DNA from 4 places in the Paenibacillus sp. ov031 genome. Region 3 is predicted to be linked to each of the others. Evidence: riboswitches for the same ligand, from Rfam matches in the RefSeq annotation. Region 3 holds a riboswitch; each other region holds the start of a gene.
What was found. A riboswitch is a leader RNA that binds a small molecule or an ion and turns the genes downstream of it on or off. The one in region 3 is predicted to bind cyclic di-AMP.

Region 1 (5,784 bases), on a different contig from region 3:
CATCGAGATGACGTTCATATTGCCTAGCTACCTGAATAGCGGATACAAAGTTCTGCGAATTCTTGTAGCTTCCCAGACTATATAAGTCATAGGGCTGACGGGTCTTGAGTACCCCATCATGGCCAGTAATGACAACGATATCCGGACGCACTTTGGGCAGCAGACGATATAAAGTGTCCGCCATGGCAGACTCGTGTACATATTGACCCTCTGCGGGAACACGAAGCTGCTCATAAAGGTTCATGCTTTTTTTTAGATAATTAGGATCGCCATCCAAGTGCAGCACTTTGCCAGGCATCTCGAAATAAGCGGGTTCTTGTTGAACAGACCATTCCTGAACCAAACCTTCACGATTGCGCTCGGCCTGTTCCATTCGATTCTGCTGCAGGAGTGAGAGCGTCTGATGTGCCTTCACATGGGCCTGCCTCGTCTTCGCACTCTGCGGTTCATAAGGAACCTGTATCAAATCGTCCACAGGGGAATCGGCTAACAGCCGGAACTCGGTCCCTTTAATGATGGCACCGTCCGACTGGAGGCCTTCCAACCGGAAAGTCACATCTCCACCGTATGACTTTCGAACGACCAAGTCTCCGATATTCATCAACATAATCACCTCTACCCCATCGTATGGGCAGAAACCCGGATTGGTTCATCCGAATTTTACAGAGCTGATCGTACCCCAGCTTCCCACATTACGGTACTGAGTGTCGCATACTCCTGCAGGCTCAATGTTTCTCCCCGTCTTGAAGGCTGAATACCGGCCTGCTCCAACAACTGATCAGCCTGTTCTCTGTTCTCCTTCGTGAAGAAACGGGCTTTCAGATTATTGGAGATGGTTTTTCTACGCTGCGCAAAGGAAGCCTGTACCACTTCGAAGTAATGTGCCTCGTCGGGAACTTCAACCGGTGGTTGTTCACGCACCTTTAACTTAATTACAGCCGATTCCACATTAGGCTGCGGAATAAAGACCGTGGGCGGAACAATACAGACCAATTCCGGCATACTGTAGTACTGAACCGCAATGCTCAAACTGCCATAGTCCTTTGATCCTGGTGCAGCAGCCATGCGTTCAGCCACTTCCTTCTGGATCATGACCACAATGCTGTCTACAGGCAGCTTCTCTTCGAGCAGCTTCATCATGATTGGCGTCGTTACATAATAAGGCAGATTGGCTACAACACTCACTTTATCTACCGTTCCAAAATCGGTATGGAACAACTCAGCTAGATCCAGCTTCAGCACATCCCCGTGATGCACACGAACGTTTGGATAAGGCTGCATCACTTCACCCAGAATCGGGATCAATCGCTGATCAATCTCTACAGCCGTTACAGGACCGGCTACCCGAGCCAGACGTTCTGTGAGTGCGCCGATCCCTGGCCCGATCTCAAGTGCGCCCTTGGACTCGTCCAGATCAGCTGCATTTACAATTTTGTTCAGTATATTTTGATCGATCAGAAAGTTCTGACCCAGGCTCTTCTTGAATGAAAATCCGTGTCTTTGAATAATTTCTTTGGTTCGTTTGGGTGTTGCAATTTCTACGGTTTCTTCCATGCCTTTCATACGCTCACAATCCTTCACGTTCAATTTGCGATAATGCTTCGGAGAACTCTTCCCGGGTAATCTGGAATACACTCAACCGCTTGTGGAACTGTTTGCCATTGCAATAACCTATGCCCAGCAGATTGCCCATCTCCATACGACGTGCAGCAGCCTGTGGGTGCACAATCAGTCCCGCCGCAATCAGATCCTCCCAATCGATCAAACTTGGTGCGCCTTCATATGATGTGTGTACACGTGCTAATGCATGACGAATCGCCTCCGGTGAAGCGTTCTCCACTCCGATGTCGCCTTTGCGCGTAGCATCTTCCTCCGGAATGAAAGCATGCTTGCAACCAGGTACTTTATTGGCGATGATTTTACGAATACGTTCACCAGCATGATCCGGGTCTGTCAGTACGATGACACCACGTCTCTCTTGAGCAAGTGCAATCCGCTTTAGAATGCGTTGGTTGATGGCCGACCCACCGGTCTCGATCGTATCTGCCTGAACCGCACGTCGAATGGCTACGGTATCGTCACGGCCTTCTACCACGATCACTTCTTTTATCATGTTCCATTTCTTCCTTTCTAACGCAAAAAGAAGAGGAATATCCCTCTTCTCTGCCAAACGGCGGGGGAGACTGAATTCAGACCCCTCCGCCGCATATTCCGCATGAATCATTCATGCTTATATTTTATAGCATTCCCATTTCAAAGTAAAACGATTTTAGTTCGCTTCCGGCTTCACCGGACCAATCACATATACCGTCTTGCCTTTCTTCCGTCCGAAGTTCAGGGCATGCTTCACACTATCATAATACACATCAATTTTGTTGCCTTTAATGGCACCACCTGTGTCTTCCGCACGACGGAAGCCAAGGCCCTCGATATACACCCACCAGCCAATCGGAATGATTTTGGGATCAACCGCAATGGTACGTCCCTCAGTTACCCGAGTACCTGAAGCTGTTTTTGTGCCGATACCAGGCTCTTCAGAAGAGTATGCCGTCATGGATACATTTTTCAAGACTTTTGAATATTTAAAAGAACTGCCTGAGACGGTAATTACTTTGCTGCCCGAGGCAGCGGTTTTCTTCGAGTTCGTGGTTGTTGCTGTTTTTGTCGTGGAAGTCTGCGCCGATACCGTCTGAATCACTGGCTCTTTCACAACAGGTTTGGCTTTGGTACCAATGGCAATCACTTTATCGACGCGATTCGTTGCGACCGATTTACCCACCATTTTTTTGGAGACCAATTCTCCATCCTGAAACACTTTTTCAATATGCTGTACAAGTGTGCCTTCTTTACCGCTCACAACGACACGATTGTCGCCTTTGTACAAGCTAGGGTCAGCCGTTTTGATCACTTTATAAGCAATCGGATGTTCCACTTCCACCGTACGCTTTGTTACCCGCACTACACGGATTTTCATATCCGCTTCAATAGTGGTTCCAAGCGCCGGATATACTTTGTCTTCACTTGCAATTTGAATACCTGATTTTTTAATCGCATCTTTTACCGATGAATCGGTTGTATACAGAGTCTTGGTGTCCCCGTCTGCCGTAATATTAACTGGAACGGCCCGCTCAATAACGATGCGGTCTCCATCTGTGATCGCCCCATTCAAGGGCATGGATACCTGATCGTGAGGGCTGACTGTGATTGACTGCTCCTCCAGCATTTCCTGAAGCATTCCTGTACGAGTCTCTACCGCTTGAGCTTTGCCATCAATAACCAGTGAAATTTGTTTCCCGGCCTGACCGTAAACGACTAACAAGATCATGATTGTAAGCGCAATTGAGAAAATCGCGATCAATGCCATTTGACGCAAGTTCTCATGCTTCCACCGCAACGCGAAAGACTTACTGGATGATCGTGACTCATGGGTCTCTTCTGGTTGGAATGTGCCCACTTCTCCGTCCTCCTTCATAGCCTCGCCGTCTAAAGTAATGCATGATGTCTTTGACGCGACTATACCAAATTTTCTACAGAACACAGATCGGACCAACATAATCCGGTTCTGCACCATGAATCAATCTTCGCAACATGATGTCATCCTCCTGAATACTTACCGTATGATGACCGTATTTCTTTTATTCAAAAACAAAAAAGCCAAAGAAAGAGTTTAAGAGGAACTCTTTCGTGGCTTCCGAATGATTCTGAATATCGGAAATTCATGCACGAGGTTGCCTCTCTTTTTCCGCTTGCGAGGTTAGCTGTCGGGTTCGGGCGAAAGAGAGCCGCCCTATCTCCGGTCATCCGCTCATGGCGGACGCCCTTGAATTCACCCCGAGACCCAAAGAAGAAATCAAATACGGCTTCGCAGATTCATACGCTGCTTTTGGGTCAGCGCATGTTGCGCATCGGCTGCAATCACTGATGTTTAAGCCCTATTGGTTCCCCCGCTCTCCGTTAACGGAGACTCAGCGAGACTGATTCATGAAAGTAATGTTGTTTCATCGGAAAGTGTCCCTTTGTTCATCCCCCGAACATCTGTCCAATTTTCCGCACAACAATTCACTGAAAAGATGATATCCTGTTTCTATGCATGTTGTAAAGCGTTGTTCAAGTACGTTTTTCTAAATATTTGGTTAAAATATTGTAATATTCTTGATTTATTTGGATCAAAAAGCAAATTAACTCCGCCTAACTCACTTTTTCACCCGTTTTGCTCGATCTTTTAACGAATCCCAAATCGTTCCATGGCATTTTTGGTCGTTATTGCTGCAATTTCCTCTATCGAAATGCCTTTAATTTCCGCAGCTGCTTCTGCAACCAGACGTACATGCGCTGTCTCATTTCGTTTTCCACGATAAGGGTGCGGTGTCAAATAAGGAGCGTCCGTTTCGATGAAAAATCGGTCCATAGGAACCTTCTCAAGTACCTCTTTGGGTTGCTTTGCATTTTTGAACGTGATTGGCCCTCCGAAGGAAAGATGAAAGCCTAAATCCAGACACATTTTCGCCGTTTCCCAGCTGCCAGAGAAGGAATGCATGACACCGCCTACTTCTCCAGCTTTCTCTTCACGCAGAATATTTACAATATCTTCATGCGCATCCCGGTTGTGAATGACAATCGGCATATTCAACTCACGGGCAAGACCAATCTGTTGTCGTAATACGCGATGTTGAACCTCTTTCGGTGAAGTGTCCCAGTAATAGTCTAGACCAATTTCACCGATGGCTACCACTTTTTCATGCTTGCATAAAGATGCAATCCATTCCAGATCACCCTCTTGCATTGTGATTGCATCCACTGGGTGCCAGCCTACGGCAGCATATATAAAATCATAGGTTTCAGCCAGCTTCATCGTGGTTGGAATGGTCTCCCGGTTAAAGCCCACATTAATCATGCGACCAACGCCTGCATCCACAGCACGCTGAATCATTTCCTCGCGGTCCTCGTCGAATTGTGGTGCATCCAGGTGTGTATGTGTGTCGAACAACATCATGCTGTATTTCTCCCTTCATGTCGAATAAACGACTATCTCTTTTTAATCCATCCTGCAGTCTTAACCAGAACATAACTATTACTAAATTGGATCATGTTTTTTTTATATTTCTTTCATTGTTTGTTGAGCACAACATGTAGAACGAACAAGTTCCTTCATATCTATATGTGCTCATTTTTAGGCAATCGGGTTGTATTCTAATTACTTTGATTACAAAATTATGTCGATCTACATGTACTCTCCATTAAAGCAGATTACTGTATCATGAAAAATAGCTCTTTTCGAAAGCTTTTTTACATCATGATTCTTGAACAGCATTACGCATCATTTAATGGGAGAAATAGGGGCGTATATGGGACGGTAATTCATGAACAATCGCATCCACCTTATTTTGCGGATAATACAAATGATGCTTTCCACGATGAAGACCACTAATTGAACGGACAATGTCGGACACCTCTGACAACTCATGTAACTTGTCTTGCCGATCAAGCAGCAGAATCTGCTTGTCCGTGGATTCATCCGGACGAAACACATCATACGGATTATCCGTTGGAAAATCAATTTCAAGATCATACTCGGGATTGAGACCAGCTACAGTGAAGGCTTCCCGAATCTCTTCAATCATGTTTACGTCGATCTGTTCAATCTCTACATACTTATATAATTTGCGATCTATAAATCGTTCGCATAACTCACTTAGAACAGCATCGTCCTCTTTGCGCCACTGCATAAATGCCGTCTGAATCAAAGCTTCGTCCAGTTGTAAATATTCATCCACCGATAGATCT
Region 2 (5,784 bases), on a different contig from region 3:
TCCTGGATCATTGCCGGAGTTATCGTTGTCCTGAATGTGTATCTGATTATCCAGACCATTCTGTTGTTCTAGGTTAAACGGAACTACGCGGTATTTTGTCTAAATCAAAAAGGCTGATCAACTCAAGTAACGTACCCCTTGAGACGATCAGCCTTTTATATGTTTGAGCAGCAGCCTAATTATACCGATTAGATCTTAAATACTGCTCTTATTTAGTTGTCTGAATTTTGAGTTACCATTAACAATGGAAGAAGTTCCTCCAGTGATTCAATAGTCCAGTCTGGACGCTCTGCATCCGCAAGCTCCGGCTGGAATCTACCATAACCCTGCAAAATCCGGATCGTGTGCATACCCAGCTTCTTAGCCGGAATAATATCATTATCAATCCTGTCGCCGATCATGACCGCTTCCTCAGGTTTGCATCCCGCCTGTTTCAACGCTACAGCATACAATTCAGGATCAGGCTTGGACACTCCTTCTTCAGCCGAACAGGCCAGCACATCCACATACTTGCGCAAGCCGTAGCTATCCAGCCGATTTTCCGTCCCCGGACTCTGATTGGCAATGATACCAATCTTATAGTGTTGCGACAACGTCTGGAGAACAGCGTCGGCTGACGCAAAGGGGCGCTCAAGCTCTTTGCGGAACTTTAGCTTCTCCTGTATCTGTTCCCGGTGCCCCTCATCGCTGATAAGGGTACGAATAGCCAATTTCATCGGCCATTGCTCGTAATTTCGGTAAGAGGCGGCAAATATATCTCGCACCGTCTGCATCTCCACCTGATAACCGAGCGCACAAGCTTCACGAACGAACTGACCGATAATATCATCTACCGGCTCCCATTCGTCCACGAGCGTATCCCCCACATCAAAGAACAACCATTGTATTCCACGTACATCCGGCACGCCTATTCCTCCTCGTTAGCCACAGGAAATCCATATCCCTATTTCCCAAACCATAAAAAAGAAGACCCACCAACATGCATGAGTCTCCTCAAGTTTCCGTTTATTTATGATTTCAATTATAACAGGCAGCTGACACTGGATCAATCACAGGAATAGTACTAGCCACTAGCCATTCAGTAGAAACCCAACTTCCCCATTCAAGGAATATACAATACGGTCTGCTCCCATTCCCCGATAGATCCCTTTGGGGTGGCTTTGTTCCGTAATGACACACAGGGACTTGGATGTCCAGGAGCGGCAGATCTGCAAATATCGACAGGTCAGGTTTAGGCTATTTTCAAAAATAAAAACATTGCCGACACTACCTTGCGGCAAAAACCATTTCTGAGCAGCAGCTGTGTTCATGCGAATGACATGCTCCACACCGATTCTCCGGAGCCTGCGCTCTTCCCCTGCACTGTTGGTCAGAACGGCAAACGGCATTTTTTTGTACATCAGCAATTTGATAAATTTACGTCCTGCTTCATTTGGAGCAGTCACTAAGATCATCTCTTTATCCATCATTCGTTCCTCCCTTGGCGTGAAAAGACAACAAAAAAGAAGCGTGGGGGACCAAGGCCTCCCGGACGCTTCTTCAATAATCCATAGCAAAAAGACACTATGAACCAGCGTACGGCTTGTTGCCTCTCCCTTTAACGCTTACGAGGTTAGCTGACGGATTCGGGCGCGAGAGTCGCCCTATTTCCGGCTGTCACCGGAAAATTCACCCCATGGATGCCTACTGTCCTAGACAGTTCATCCTGTTGGTTCCCCCGTTTCCCACCCATGAATGAATGGAAACTCAGCGATTAAAACATCGTTCTTTTATAATCATTAATCAGAGCGATATTATCGTTTGTTTCGTTTTTCATGTAAAATTTAATTTAAATTGGAATTACGATATGAATCATACACCCGTGCCATATTGGTGTAAAGTCTGCGCAGATCACCGAATCGACGGATTTTTGCCATTTCACATCAATAATAGCGCTTACAACGTATCCATTCTCTACCCATCTCATCAAAGCTCTCTAATTCTCTCTTTAGCGAAATTCAGGTAGCAAATCAGTCACAGATCATACACGACAGCTTCAAATTAAGTTAAAAAAGCAATATTAATTTTGCATTATTTAATTGTAATCAATATAATAGAAGAAAGAAGAATATGAAATGGAGGCGATTTTCATGTCAGTCTACGACTACAAAGTAAACACCCTTCGCGGTCAGGAAGTTGAAATGTCCAACTATCGTGACAAAGTACTGCTTATCGTGAATACAGCAAGCCAATGCGGCCTCACACCTCAATTCAAAGGTCTGCAAGAGCTTCAGGATAAGTTTAAAGACTCCCCATTCGAAGTTCTTGGTTTTCCAAGCAACCAGTTTGCACAGGAAAAAGGCTCTTCTGATGATATTGCCGAGTTCTGCCAGATGAACTATGGTGTTAGCTTCCCGATGTTTGAGAAGATCGATGTGAATGGTTCAAGCGCTCACCCTCTTTTCCAGCACCTTACCAAAGAAGCGCCAGGCGTACTCGGCTCCAAAGCCATCAAATGGAACTTCACCAAATTCCTTGTGGATCAGAACGGACGTGTTCTGAAACGGTATGCTCCCAAAACAACACCTGATAAAATTGAAGCGGACATCAAAGATTTGCTTAAATAACAAGTAAAGGCCATCCGACCCCAGCAGACAGAATGAGCATGCATTCAGGGGAAACGGGTGACCTTTTTTTGTCTGGCCCATCTGTACTGTAAATAAAACAAAAAAAAGAAGCTTCCCATACGGGAAGCTTCTTCTTTATCGTTCTTATGATGCGGTCGAGAGGACTCGAACCTCCACGGGTATACACCCACTACCCCCTCAAGATAGCGTGTCTGCCATTCCACCACGACCGCATGTCGTAAATAATCGGCAACAAAATTGATTATACCCGGTTCATGTTTAAAAGTAAAGCATTTTTCTAAATATCATTTTAACTGCGCTTTTCCTTCCATAAATCGTATAATCTCGTCATTTTCTCCTACGAAGTGCATATGATTAAATTTAATCCCGTTTGTATACCCGATTAGGCCGATCACTCTACTTTATTTGTATTACCATCCTTCATATCCCTTAGTATAAAGTAACTCATAAAGTTATATAAAATAACACTAAATAGATTTAATATTCAAAAAACAAAGAAACTATTGACAAAAAGCGGATATTTATGTGAATATATATATCATATAATTCGGATTTACAAACATATAGCGAACCAAAAAGGAGTATAAATGTTATTTAACATAACATTTAACGAACCGTAGGAGGCGAAAGATTGTGAACCGTGGGAATAAGCTGCTCGATTATGTCAAACTGCTTGATTCCTCTATCCAGGTCGGAGGGTTCACCCATTCCTTCGGTATGGATGCCCATATCGCTGAAGGTACCATTCGTAGTGTTGAAGATCTCGAATCATTCATGCGCTGTCAATTGCATCCCAGCATCGTGCGTCTGGAAGGTATGGCGATTAAAGGCATATACACCGCCGCAGATCACAAGGACGCATGGCGTACAGCCCTCATCGACAAACTCGTTCATGTCCAGCGCACCCCAGTCAATCTTAGAGAACATGCCTCCATTATGGGCAAACGACTAATTAAGCTAGCTCGCGCACTACACCCCTGGATTGATTTTAGCCATCTCGAACAAACGCTGGCTAAGTATGAATCTGTTGGCTGTCTCCCCACTGTTCACGCCTGGATTAACCACCACCTCGAAATCCCTGTCGAGGAGGCGGTCCTTGGTTATCTGCATTCAGCCATGAGTGCCTGCATAACCGAAGCCTCCAAAGTGATTCCCCTTAACACCGATACAACCCAGGACCTGCTGGTTCGCCTGGCCGCAGACCTGGAGCATGAATGGGATACCGTCAGCGCCTCCGCTGCGGATGGACCGGTACAACCGACCTCATTGTCCATGAAAACGTTGTTTCCAAGCTTTCACATGCTTGGAGCAGGGCTTCACGCATACAGAGCCTAATTCCCATCCCCTTTTTCTTCACACAACCCACCTCCTCACACAGTAAAATATAAAAAAACACGCCGCAACCTCATTGCTGGCGTGTTTTTTATGTCATTTATTTTGTCTATTTAACGCATTTACGCCATTTAACATATTAAAATACACTTATTTCCGTCTTTTTTAATTGTTAGATGACGCAAATGCGTATATAATAAAACATACAGCTCGCATATCTATATATTTTACACCAAGAATAACCAGCTGAACACTACATTCCAACGAGGGGTGAACCCTTTTGAACAAAAAGAAACCTGTGACTCCTTTCGGATGGGCCATTAAACGACGACTAACCGAACTCCAGGTCGACCAAAAGACATTTTGTGAACAGTATGGCATTCCGCCATATCGTCTGTCCAATCTCATTCACGGTACCCGCAAAGCAACCCGGTTCAGGAACCAGGTCGCAGACATCTTGGAAATTCCAGATGATTTAAGATAAGATTTCTGCCAAGGAGGAGCTCATTTCATGAGATACTTAATATCCGATCTGGAGAGATTATCGTTCCAGTCCATTCAACACCAACTTATCATCGTCGATCACAACTGGATCATTCGAAGCTGCAACACCGCTTGGCAACATGGACTTGGGCAACTGCTTCCCAAACAGAGCGTAACAAGCCCCTCCAGAACAGCACCTGAACCGCCTCATTACCTTCATCTTGTAGAGGGGTGGACATTACGCGAGGAGAAAGCAAAAAATGCGAAGATTGTTCAGGAGTTGAAAAGTATCACTGCACCTTTTAAAGACAGTTATACATACGATATCTCCGTTCAAACTGCTCACAGCGAACAGCGATGGTTCCGTATGGAACTCACCCCATTGATTCAGGCCGACCCATCCCTGCTGTCTGATCTTGCACTGATTGCACACACGGATGTTACCGAACAGAAACAGACAGAACGCCAATTGAAGAAGGCTCTGTCTGAAGTACGCACTTTGCGTGGACTGCTTCCCATCTGCGCTGTCTGCAAACAGATTAAGGATGAACAGGACAGCTGGAACTCTGTTGAAAGTTATTTGGAGAAGCACACCCATGCCGAATTCACTCATGATATCTGCCCGGATTGCATCCGAAGACTATATCCGAAGTACTCCAACATTCTGGACAAGCGCTCCTGAACTCATCCTACGCCATGAACCTTAGCTACACAGACAGATGGTGCTCAAACTGCGACATATCCAGCTCTCGCGGTTTTCCTTGCAGTGCAATTGCCCCTTTGTCCATTACATAGATATAATCTGCAGCACCGCGTACAAAATCAATGCTTTGCTCCACCAGCAAGATGGAGATCTCACCCTTTTCCTTAATTTGCAAAATGACCTGCCGGATGTCCTCTACGATGGAAGGCTGAATACCTTCTGTCGGTTCATCCAGAAGCAATAATCCCGGCCGAGAAGCCAGCGCGCGGGCAAATGCCAACTGCTGTTGCTGCCCACCACTCAAATCACCACCCTGCCGCCCATACATCGTGGCAAGCACCGGAAACATCGCTAGCACATCCTCTGGGAACGTCTTCACCCCTGCAGCACTCGTCTCCAGACCCAGCAACAGATTTTCTTTTACCGTAAGCTGCGGGAATATTTCCCGCCCCTGCGGCACATATCCAATCCCCGACCTGGCCCGTTTGGCCGGATCGTGGGTGGATAATTCCTGACCTTTCCACTGAATACTTCCCTTGCGCGTTTTAAGAAGCCCCATCAACGTCTTCATCAAGGTGGTTTTCCCTACACCATTACGCCCCATCAGGCATACTACCTGACCTGGCTCGACATCCAGAT
Region 3 (5,784 bases):
ATGCCCCCTTGAAGCTGATCACCGTGGCAGGTAATACAGTTTGCTTTGACCAGTGCCTCAGCCTGTCCTGCATCCATTGTAACTTGCGGCATCGTCGGTTTCGCTTCTTCTGCAACTTCCTCTTTCCCTGGAAGCGTAAACATTAGTACAATAGCTAAAGCGCACGCTGCAAAAAATACCCCGCTCATGATCCATTTGTGCATCCCTTATGTCCCCTCCAGAATGAAAGATCATCTAACTTGAAACTATCCATATCATTATAACGGAACCTGTAGTGACATCATAGCATTTTGTGGTAATTTTTTGAACTAATCACATAACCGGGGACTTTTTGGGGTGATTTCAAGCCCTAGTTATTAGCGTGGACCTTCATAGACCATACAGTAAAAAGGTTTCAAACCACCCGGTGTCTGTCGTTCGTATGTATCCTGCGTAACAAATCCGGCTTTGAGATAGACACGAATAGCCCGGTCATTCCAGGTCAGAACTTCCAGATCAATTTCGTTTGCAGGGTTCCGGCGAATGGCTTCCTGCACAATGGCCGAGACAAAAGCCGTTCCTTGACCATGACCACATCGATCGGGGTGCATGCCAAGTCCGATGCGGGTTACACCTTCAAGCGGGAAGTATTGAGCAAAACCGCAAATCTGCTGATCCTCTCCCAGCACCACCGCATATTGTTCTTTCCGTAGCTGGGGATCGCCGAATTCCACTTCAAGTGCTTTCATCTGCTCCCAGGGCAGCCAGCTATAAATATTATAAGGCGGGTCATACTGCCAATCGCAGATTAGTTCCGCGTGTTCTTCTTGCATGGGCACAACGTGAAACGTCACAGGGGCTTCATCCATACAACTGCACGCTCCTCTCATTGTGAACAAGCTATAATGATTTTGATTTGTCCATATACATATGTCATTCCATATCTAAGCTTGTTTCCACTCTACAAAAGAGGCGTTCATTTGGCAAGTCCTCGTTTTTCAAAAAAAGTGAAACAAAAGTTCCGGTAATTTCGTTTATATTATAGTGGGATGGGTAAAAACATTATAAGAGCACGGACGAAGCAATGAAAAATAACTTTAAAAAAAGTTAAAGTTAGGTTTGGTAGCTATCCCGAACGCATTAAAGGAAACGAAGCACAAAAAAACCGCCGGATACATTCCTGCGGAGAATGTACCAGACGGTTCTATTATGCTTCGTTACAGTAGTGTTATTGTTACAGCATGACGTTGCTCAGCTTGTCCCTAGTCGATGGCCAATGTCTCATATGCGTCCGTGCTCATAATGCGTTTAGCGCCAACATAGCGGTTAGCCCAGTAGCTTTCGCTTAATGCGCTGATTGTAACTCCTTTAGAAGAAGAGGAGTGTGCAAACTTTCCATCCCCTACAAAGATCCCTACGTGCGAGACCCCTTTGCCCGTTGTATTGAAGAATACCAGATCACCTGGTCTCATTTCCATCCGGGATACCGAATCACCCATGTCGAATTGTGAACTCGATTGGCGAGCCAGATCAATGCCCAGCTTGTCGAATACATAACTTGTGAATCCAGAGCAGTCAAAGCCGTTAAGCGTTGTTCCTCCGCTTTTGTATGTAGTCCCCATTGCTGAATCAATAACTTGGTCCATTTTCGAATCTGCGAATGCGCTGCCTGCTCCAAGCGATAATGCGAATGTGAGGCTGAGTACAGCTGCGGTTAATTTCTTCTTAAACAAGAGATATACCCCTTCCAATGCCTGCGAGGTTAGCTTAAGGATTCGGTTGAAGGTCCCCTATGATCCCTCTGTTGCAAGATCAATTCACCCATAACTGGTTCCCCCGCTTCCCAGGTGCTAGGAATTTGGCTATGCTAGTTATGCACCTGCGAAATCAAGAAATGACGATTAAATTTTAAGTAGTTACAAATATGAAGGTAAAGATTACAAAGTTGTTACTAAAAACTCACTGCGATTATTGTAACAGAGGTATATCACTTTGGCAACGTTTAACAACAAAATTAACAAAAAAAACCTCGACCTTTGACGGGGAAAGGTCGAGGTTTGCTTGTTTAACGGCATTTGAAGAATACAACTTTACATAGAGATGGTAACCGTTTTTAACCGTTTAATTTAATCTTTGACCGAGTTGGACTGCCATAGGCGGAAATGGGCACATATTTTCCACAGGCTCAGCAAGCACCGGGCAAGTGGATACGTTTGTTGTAGTATAAGACCAGTTAAGCCGGTTAGTAACCATGAAGCTGAAGTAAAGGCACCAAAGACCAACAGATGAAGGCCGCCCAGCAGGACAGCAATGCCGATTAGAGTGATGACTTGGCGTAGTGCAATCCATATAGCTTGAAACGTACCACGTGCTCCGCCTTCCCCATCGGGAGCTGAGATACCAAACTGCATGTACAGTAGGACATGATGGATAACCCACCCGTATACAATCCAACCAGCAACATAGGGAATACCAGGCAAGAGCAGATGGAGGGAATGAAAACCTTCCATAAAGATGGAATAGAGCCTTGGTGCGAGCCAATAAGCGGGTAGCAGCAGTAATATAGTCCGAATGGTGTGGAGCAACAGCATCGGTTTCCATAAATTTTTGATACCGCGAATGAATGGAATGCGCTCTTCCGAATGGTTATAATGCTGGAGCGAGTAGAGCAGCCCTGCCTGAATGAGTGGGCTAATCATCATCCGTATCAGCAGCATAGCCCCTAAAATCCATAAATAGCGGTGAACCTCCGGATTCGTTGTCAGACCGAGTTGGCTCTCCATTTTAAATAAAATCGTACTGAGTTCCCCTGTATCAGGGTCAGGATAACGCAGGAGCAGCGGAACCACAGCTGACTGCACCATTCGATAAAGAAAGTATCCCCATACTAATTGATAGAGAAATAAGAGTGCCGCAATGAACATATGCTGACGGACGAGAAACCAGCCTTCACGTATTTTCGCTTTCACTGTATCCACCTCACCATGACAGACTTCCGAATATGGCTTCTATAATTTTGGTTGCGCTCATGCTCCAGCGGGATTTAGTTGGCTCATCCAGTCCGGCATTCAGAAAATTGTTCATATGATGGTTCTCCAGCACAATCGTGTACAGCGGATCAGTCATAGCCCAGGAAACAGGGGAAGTATAGGTCAGTTTGTAGGTAATGCGCTCCTCGCTACCATCCCATTCTTTCGTCATGGTTTTCCCATCTTCGAACATAATTCGAACAGGCACCTTCTTATATTCACTGCCTTTTTTCTGCACTGTAATGGACGACTCGTACAACGTTTGACCGCCTTTCAGGATAGGATTGATTGCGATCTTCTCCACTGCAAAGTCAGCCATGCCGTCTCCGTATACATACTGATTAAAATAATCGGTCCAGGATGTACGCGTCACTTGCTCCACGACCTTTTGAAAATCAGACGAAGTAGGGTGTTTGAAGCGGTATTTATTCACATAGGTCGAGAGAATACGCTCCATCGTTTTAGCACCAACCTGTTGTTCTATTCCAAGTAATACAAGCTTGCCTCGTGTGTATACGTTTGCTGCATATTGATTCTGGGAATCAAACTTCCAGGAGTCCTGTGTCAGTGAAGCTGGAGAAGTAATGAGACCAGCTTGTACGGGCAGATTCGGGATAAGTCCGTATTCCTGTTCCATTACTTTGTCTTCTGCATAGGAGGTGAATCCTTCGTCCAGCCAAGCCTCTTCAAATTCATTACTCGCGACCATGCCGTAAAAATACTGATGCCCAATCTCGTGCACAACCGTGCGTTCCAGATCGTAACCAGGAGCAGAATCATCTGCACCGAAGGCGGTGACCAAGGTAGGGTATTCCATTCCCCCTGCGCCATTCCCTGATTTGGGCGGGACAACGATGGACAGTGTGGAATACGGATAAGGGCCAAACCACTTGCTATAATTGGATAGCGCTGCTTTGGCGGCGTAGAAATAACGTTCCTTCAGATCCTCATGAGCAGGGTCGAGATACAGCTTGATTCGAACGCCTGGCACATTGGGAGCAGAGAAGGGTTCTTCTGCATAAACAAAATCAGGAGAGGCTGACCAGGCAAAATCATGCACATCATCGGCATAGAACTGATATACTTTTTCGCCGTTCTTCACAACCGCTTGCTGGGTTGGGAATCCAGTAGCAGCTACTTTGTATGTTTCCGGTACCCGAATACGCACACTATAGATACCGAAATCGGCGTAAAACTCTGAATTACCGTGATACTGATGCAGATTCCAGCCTTCGGTCGTTTGACCTCGTGTGCCTACTGGCTCATATACGCTAAGTTTAGGGAACCACTGACCTGCCATAACGAAATTATCTGCTGTTCCCATGCGGGCAAAAATTTTGGGTAGCTTGACCTCAAATCGGGTGTGAAGCGTGATGCTTTCACCGCCTTTAACGGGTTTGGGCAGCCGTACCTTAATGAGGGTAGTATCTTTCATGTTTCCGTCATCCGGTTGCACATACTGCATCCGATGTAAGAGAGAAAGCCCGTCCTCTGTTTTCATTTCTGTAATATGCATGGAACCGTAACCGTTCGTGGGCATGACATCACCTCGAAGTTTCCCTCCGGATTCTTTCATAAAAGTGGTGTCAGCAGAAGAGAAGGCATTGGGATACATGTGAAAATAAAGCTCGCTGACGGTTTTCTTGCCTGGATGTGTCCAGGTGATCGTCTGAGTCCCTTGCAGTACATTCCCGTCTACCAGCTTCACATCCATGTGATATTCCACTACGCGGTTGCTGAACACTTCAGCAGTAGGTGTCTGTATACTTTCCGGAGATGTTTGGGTTTTGACGGGTGCCGTAGGCTTGCCCGATTCCGGGGCGAGCGCAGGCAAGTCAGATTGAATGGAGCGTGTGGAGCCCAGACCAAGCCATATCCCCCCGGCAACTACACACAGGGCTATAATTGCGGTGAGCCAGCTCTTGGCGCGTCGTGGAATCATCGTTAAATACCTCCCGTTGACAAGCATCTACAGCATGTATATGTTTGCATTGGGGCGATTATTAGTTAAAATATTTGTATCAACCCTTGGAGGCTATAAAACATGGACCAAAACGAGCAGAACGGCAAAAAACAGATTGCCTTGAATATCGTTAGTGCAAAGAGCAAACACAAAGGTTTCGGTGCAGGCTCCATTGATCTGAATAACCTTTCCCCCGTTATTATTGATAACGGTGAAGCAAAGATTGATGTGGGCGCGATGCATGCGAAGAGCAAAGTGGAGCGCAATATCAAGTTCTCGACTAATCGTGAGGATGTGCCCAATGGACGCCAAGTATGGCTAGTATGGGTAGCTGTGGACCGTAACGAACAGGGGCAGTTCTATGGTGGAGCAACTGCGTGTGAGATGTGGATTGATACAGAAGCGCGTCGTGGATGGAAACTGCTTGCCGATCATGTGAATCGCATGGATTATGCCATGAAGCGCCGGTTCATGCTGGATGATCTTGGACCTGAGGATCGCGCGGCACTCAAGACGTTGCTGACTACGCATAACGAAGAATGGTGGAACGCTTCTCCCGATGAATTGAAAGAAGCGCTTGCCTAATTAATGAATGTTTCAAGCTGTTCAAAAAGAAGAAGCAAAAGCCCCGTGACCGAGATGATCGGTTCGGGGCTTTTGCTTTTATGCTAAATTGAATTTTACGGGTGATGACGCAATTACGTCATTACGTATTTACGTCACTTTGGTCATTCCACCCACCAGCGTTTGAAATCCTTCCACCATGAATGCTTCTCTTCCTGTATTCCCTGCTGGTTTTGCACTTCTCGAGTG
Region 4 (5,784 bases), on a different contig from region 3:
GGGCAAGTGCCAGGTTGAATGAAGTATACAACAGAGGAGATAACCAGACCTGGATTGGATTGCTGTCCGTGGTTAATGTAATAAATCGGTTTGCGCCGGGATGATGTATGGTGCTGGTGATCATAAGCAGAGAGAGCAGGAGCATCATTGGCACTACGATACTGTTCATTTGCAGAATAGCCTGAATGCCCCGTCCAAGCAGCAGATATGTACCGATAAGGGTAACAATCAGTCCGGTCTGGTAATGAAGCCCCAGATGCTCTACAAAGACCGACCCTGCTCCGGCCAGCATGACACTGTTTACTCCGATGAGAATAAGAAGGGTAACCCAGGTAATCCAGTTTCCTGCTTTATGACCGAATAGATGCTTGTTGAGATCTTCGTATGAGCGCGAGCCGGTATCATGGGCAATCAGCATCATTTTTGTACCTAACCAGACAAAGAGCATGGTCGATAAGCCAATGGTAATGGTGGCCCATTTGCCATACTGGGTAAAAAACTGCAATATCTCCTGTCCTGTTGCAAAGCCGGCTCCTACTACCGTTCCAATGTATGTAAATGCGATCTGCAGCACCCGAAATGCCTGTTTCATGCGTTTCCCCTCTCAGGCCCCTGAATAGTTTGGACATGCGGGTGCCATGGTACAAGGTATGCTTGACCCATCAAAGTCATGACAATTGAAGTGTGACATAGGGTCATTTCTATGCTCTGGACAAGAGCAAAGGCAATTTCGCTTGAACTGATAGCCGGATCTATGATACTTTTACGTCATAGGATAGGCTTGGGAGGTCAAATTATGGAAGTATTGAAACAACGAATTTTACAAGAAGGTGTAGTCATGTCAGATCAGGTGCTGAAGCTGGATGGTCTGCTGAATCACCAGATTGATCCTGCATTGACGATGGAAATGGGACGTGAATTTGCCGCTCGTTTTCGTGAAAGTGGTGTAACTCGGGTCATTACAGTGGAGTCTTCCGGGATTCCGGTCGCCTTTGCTGCCGCACATGAACTGGGTGTTCCTCTGGTATTTGCCCGTCGCAAAAAAACACTTTTGGCTGACCCCGACGCCTACTGTGAAAGAGTACCTTCTTTTACCAAAGGGATCGTAACAGATATTATGGTGTCCCGCGAATATATTCATGAGAATGACCGTATTTTGTTTATTGACGATATCATTGCGAATGGCGATGCCGCTCGTGGTGTCATCAAAATTATCGAACGTTCGGGAGCGGAACTGGTTGGATTCGGTGTCGTGGTCGAAAAATGTTTTCAGGCCGGAGCGCGCACTATTCGTGAGCAGGGCATCCCGGTTGAAGCGTTGGTGCGCATTCGTTCACTGAACGATGGCACCGTGCAATTTGACGATAACGAATTGTGACTTTTTAAAGGAAAAAGTGCCTATTTTTATAACAATGCCTTTGCATGACCGCTGATTTCATTTATAATGGGGTTATGTTAGGGAGAGGAGGCAACACCATGGGTAACCAACCGGCAACAGAACAATTTTTTATTGATAAGCTGGCGGAATCGAAAGTACATTTTGAGCGTGCCCTGGATTGTAAACATACGGAATTCGATGACCTTTATCCCTATATGATTGAACATCCTCAATTTTTCTGGTACAAACGCTACGTTGCCTGGTCAGAATTGCTGACGATTGTAGGCTTGTGCGAAGAGTTGTCCTTCTCTTGGAAAGAACAATTTACACCGCATCAAGTGGAGTACCTTGAAGAACGTGTGATGTCCGCCAAAGTGCTTGATTTTTGGTTTGAGAAGAACGACAGCAAAGAGCACGCGCAGCGGTAACTTTCAGTCGGGACATACTTTCGAATGACATGACAGTCCAATACAGTCACGTGAGACCTAAATGACTTTTCATTTAGGTCTCTTTTTGTAAATAATTTTTTTGGGAAAGTAGGCGCCATAAATATGATCAGTGATGCACAATTGGATGCACTGCGTTTATCGGGTGAAAAAGTAAGGGTAGTACGGGACGAGATTCAGTCCAATGATGTGACAGGTATTGTAGTGGCTTGGGACGGGGAGCAGGTACTCATTCGCCGTCAGAATCGTCGTGTGGTCAAGCTTGATCGGAATTACCGATATCAATTGTTCAGCGAACCACGCGAGAGCCTGCTCGAAGAATAGGACATGCCTATTTAGGTTCATTTACCATGGATGTTTTGGCATAATTACACCTCTCCGGAGAGAAGATAGGTACAGTGAGAGCTTGTAACATATCAGCCGAGAGGATGTGCGGTAACCATGACACTGATGAATGATAAGGTTCATGCCTATAAAGATCAGATTGGTGAATTAAGCGATGTGCTGCCAGCTGTGGTGAAGTCTTATCATGAGTTCACTGGAGAATGCTTTCAGGCAGGGGCGATTGATGCCAAGACCAAACAGCTGATTGCGCTGGGTATTGGACTGTTTGCGAACAATGAGGTATGTACGTTTTACCATGTGGAAGAGGCACGTGCCAAAGGAGCGACCGATCAGGAGATTATGGAGACGGTTGCTGTGGCTGGAGCGGTAGGTGGAGGCCATGCGCTGTCTCAGGGTGCAATGAGAGTACAGAAGGCTTTACATTAAGTATAGAAGTCTACAGCACACCGGATTTGTAAACAAAAGCCCCAAACAAAGAGGAGGTCCCGGATTCACCCGGAGCCTCCTCTTTGCACTATATCAAATCAAACTTATATTTTGCCCAGCATTTTGTTATACATAAATTGTCCTGTTACCCGGCGTGCTGTTACGTAACGATCATTGAAGTAAGGATTGGATAATTGTGTGATGCTGACACCCTTGCTGCTTGAAGCATGAGCGAACTGTCCGCCCCCGATATATACACCTGTATGTGAAATGCCATTGCCCATCGTATTAAAGAATACCATGTCACCAGTACGCAGATTAGCTTTGGATACCGGAGTTCCGGCCTTAGCTTGTTGCTGGGAAGTGCGTGGTAATTCAATGCTATATTTGTTGAAAATATATCTCATAAATCCAGAGCAATCAAATCCGGCCATTGTTGTGCCGCCCCATTTGTAAGGTATGCCTGTCATGTTGTTAACGACGGTGTTGATACTGCTTGCCTCTGTGCTTGCTGCACCGGATGTAAATAGAACTGCTGCTCCAAAAATGGAGATGATAAGCTTTTTCAAAATTTTTGTTCTCCCTTCGATGCCTACGGAGTTAGCTAAGGGTTCGGTAGAAGGTTCCCTATATTTCCTATGTATAAGAATAATTCACCCAAAATGGTTCCCCCGTTTTCAAACATGAAACTCGGCAAATGAATAATTAAGTTTTTGTAACCTTTTGAAACTATATTGCATAAATGCGAAAATGTCAAACCGATTTTGAACACTTCTTATCATCTCAATGTTAACGGAATTATCGCTATTTATGTAGAAATAACTCGAATATTGGGTTTTAATAGATGACAAAAAAGTAACTACTGTTTCAAATGGAGAAAAATTGGATGATTTATTGGCTTTCTCACATTTCGATTAGACGATACCTATAGGTTAAGATAAAGAATTTGTTACATATTGTTGCAATTATTGACAAAATTTATTGTTTTGCATAGAATTCTTTTTGTATAATCCACTTATTGGATGAAAAGAAATAGTTTGAGTTTAAAAACAAATATAAGGAGGGGAGACGCTCAAGGAAAACAGTTTGCAGAAAATGAATTGGGGAGTGTTCTAAACGATGTTGAAGGCACAAGCAAGGTTTGCATCTTTGGTAATGGCATGTACAATGATTTTCTCTGTTGTCGGAATGGTATTTCAGCCTGCTGCTAAGGTATCTGCTGCAGACGCATCTGGAACGACAGCAAGTATCTCAGATATTTTGAAGAATCAACGTCCTGACGGGGGATGGAAGAAGGATTACAAAAAACAAGTGGTGAGTGGGCCAAATCTACAATTGATAATAAAGCTACATACTCAGAAATTAGAAGATTAGCCAAGGAATTTAAAAAGACAAATGATCCGCGATATTCGGCTGCTGCCATCAAAGGAATCAACTTTTTGTTAAATATGCAGTACTCCAATGGAGGATGGCCACAAGTATACCAGAGCTCAGGCTATCACAAACACATTACCTTCAACGACGATGCCATGATTAATGTCATGTACATGCTGGATGAAGTAGGTGCACGTAAAGGTGATTTCTCATTCATCGACAGCTCTCTTGCGGATCGCAGTAAAAAATCAGTTGCCAAAGGTGTAGATGCTATTCTCAATACACAGGTTGTAGCAAATGGTAAACTGACTGCATGGGGACAGCAGCATGATTCCAGCTCCCTAAAACCTGCAGGAGCAAGGATTTATGAAGTGCCTTCTCTAAGTGCTGGAGAGAGCAGTACGATTGTAAAGTTTTTGAAAACAAGACCGTCGAACTCGAAAATTAAGGCTTCCATTCAAGCGGCAGAAGCCTGGTTCAACAACGTGAAAATTACAGGATACAAGTATGTCAGAGAAAACGGAGATAGCAAACTCGTAGCTGATTCAGGTGCATCGCCAATTTGGGCACGTTTTTACGAAATTGGAACGGATAAACCGATCTTCGTAGGACGTGATGGGGTTGTGAAATACAAACTCAGCGATATCGATAAGGAAAGAAGAGGCGGGTATGCCTGGTATGGCAACTGGCCTTCAAAGATATAATTTATAAAAAGCTTTATCATTGAGGCGAAATTATATTTTTTTTGTTGACACTAATTACCTGCACATGATATATTATCTCTTGTCGCCGCGATATAATTTCTCGGAGATAAGACATACGCGGTCGTGGCGGAATTGGCAGACGCGCACGGTTCAGGTCCGTGTGGGCTAACCCCCGTGGAGGTTCGAGTCCTCTCGACCGCATCATATGTAACACGAAAAAGGTTCCGAGAATGGCATTGCTGCCACTCTCGGGACCTTTTTTATTTGTTTACAGATTTTGATCTTTGCTTTTCCTGATTCTTTTCAACCCATTCCCTCGGCTTGAGCAAAGATGAAGCTTCCATTTGTTTATTTATCCATTAATGGAAATATGTTTGTTCTGCGACGGTTTGCCCCTATATTTCAGGTTAATTGTACGTAAAATACCGAATTGTACCTATCTTGGGAATGCCTCATCCACTATTCTCTTCTCGTGTGGAAGCGCTATCAACAGGAATTTGAATGACCAAATTCAGAGGGGGTAGGGATAATTTGAAACGAATCGGAAAAAGGATGGCAATGTGTTTCATGGTATTTATGATTGCGGCGGTGCAGTTCGGGATTATGGGAACGACAGGTAATGTGGCACAAGCAGCAGATAAGAGTCTGGCCCAAAAGCCGTATATGGGTTGGAGCAGTTACAGCATGCAGGTATATGACGGGCCGGGTAACTGGACATCGGCCGAGAGTATAAAGAAGCAATCGGACGCCATGCGTGAGAAGCTTCAAGCCCATGGATATGAATACATTAATATTGATGCTGGCTGGAACGGTGACGAAGATGAATACGGCCGTCCTATTCCGAGTACTGTTCTTTATCCAAATGGATTTCAGGAGGTCATTGATTACGTCCATAATAACGGACAGAAGATCGGAATCTATCTGATTCCGGGATTATCAATCACCGCCTATGATAAAAATCTTGAGGTTTATGGGTCGGGCGGGGCATGTCGTATGCAAGATATTGCAGTAAAACCGCTCGTTGTTATGGATGCTTGGGATTCGTACACGTACAAAATTGATTTTTCGAACCCTTGCTCACAGAAGTACATTGACTCCATCGCGGATCTTC

Region 1: linked by a shared signal. The riboswitch ahead of BUA17_RS29310 (3D domain-containing protein) and the one ahead of BUA17_RS30105 (C40 family peptidase) in region 3 are both predicted to bind cyclic di-AMP.
Region 2: linked by a shared signal. The riboswitch ahead of BUA17_RS16420 (HAD family hydrolase) and the one ahead of BUA17_RS30105 (C40 family peptidase) in region 3 are both predicted to bind cyclic di-AMP.
Region 4: linked by a shared signal. The riboswitch ahead of BUA17_RS00565 (C40 family peptidase) and the one ahead of BUA17_RS30105 (C40 family peptidase) in region 3 are both predicted to bind cyclic di-AMP.

The regions. Positions count from the first base shown of each region.
Region 1 is NZ_FRDO01000012.1:13,806-19,589, reverse strand. Features, by position in the region: gene yabG (sporulation peptidase YabG) at 1-601, opposite strand, end outside; gene rsmA (16S rRNA (adenine(1518)-N(6)/adenine(1519)-N(6))-dimethyltransferase RsmA) at 661-1,563, opposite strand; gene rnmV (ribonuclease M5) at 1,568-2,113, opposite strand; gene BUA17_RS29310 (3D domain-containing protein) at 2,270-3,454, opposite strand; cyclic di-AMP (ydaO/yuaA leader) riboswitch at 3,728-3,981, opposite strand; gene BUA17_RS29305 (TatD family hydrolase) at 4,223-4,993, opposite strand; gene BUA17_RS29300 (HD domain-containing protein) at 5,322-5,784, opposite strand, start outside.
Region 2 is NZ_FRDO01000003.1:549,125-554,908, forward strand. Features, by position in the region: gene BUA17_RS16410 (Nramp family divalent metal transporter) at 1-72, shown strand, start outside; gene BUA17_RS16415 (HAD family hydrolase) at 213-905, opposite strand; gene BUA17_RS16420 (HAD family hydrolase) at 1,071-1,469, opposite strand; cyclic di-AMP (ydaO/yuaA leader) riboswitch at 1,587-1,762, opposite strand; gene BUA17_RS16425 (glutathione peroxidase) at 2,130-2,606, shown strand; tRNA gene BUA17_RS16435 (tRNA-Leu) at 2,757-2,839, opposite strand; gene BUA17_RS16440 (urease accessory protein UreF) at 3,261-3,962, shown strand; gene BUA17_RS16445 (hypothetical protein) at 4,240-4,443, shown strand; gene BUA17_RS16450 (nitrogen regulation protein NR(II)) at 4,471-5,124, shown strand; gene urtE (urea ABC transporter ATP-binding subunit UrtE) at 5,150-5,784, opposite strand, start outside.
Region 3 is NZ_FRDO01000014.1:26,458-32,241, reverse strand. Features, by position in the region: gene BUA17_RS30115 (c-type cytochrome) at 1-203, opposite strand, end outside; gene BUA17_RS30110 (GNAT family N-acetyltransferase) at 357-848, opposite strand; gene BUA17_RS30105 (C40 family peptidase) at 1,242-1,712, opposite strand; cyclic di-AMP (ydaO/yuaA leader) riboswitch at 1,716-1,853, opposite strand; gene BUA17_RS30100 (hypothetical protein) at 2,106-2,948, opposite strand; gene BUA17_RS30095 (M1 family metallopeptidase) at 2,959-4,950, opposite strand; gene BUA17_RS30090 (YwhD family protein) at 5,053-5,556, shown strand; gene BUA17_RS30085 (transglycosylase domain-containing protein) at 5,700-5,784, opposite strand, start outside.
Region 4 is NZ_FRDO01000001.1:109,305-115,088, forward strand. Features, by position in the region: gene BUA17_RS00540 (YkvI family membrane protein) at 1-592, opposite strand, end outside; gene BUA17_RS00545 (xanthine phosphoribosyltransferase) at 797-1,378, shown strand; gene BUA17_RS00550 (hypothetical protein) at 1,477-1,806, shown strand; gene BUA17_RS00555 (hypothetical protein) at 1,930-2,148, shown strand; gene BUA17_RS00560 (carboxymuconolactone decarboxylase family protein) at 2,266-2,595, shown strand; gene BUA17_RS00565 (C40 family peptidase) at 2,700-3,164, opposite strand; cyclic di-AMP (ydaO/yuaA leader) riboswitch at 3,170-3,301, opposite strand; gene BUA17_RS31495 (hypothetical protein) at 3,715-3,969, shown strand; gene pelA (pectate lyase) at 3,882-4,673, shown strand; tRNA gene BUA17_RS00575 (tRNA-Leu) at 4,791-4,874, shown strand; gene BUA17_RS00580 (X2-like carbohydrate binding domain-containing protein) at 5,241-5,784, shown strand, end outside.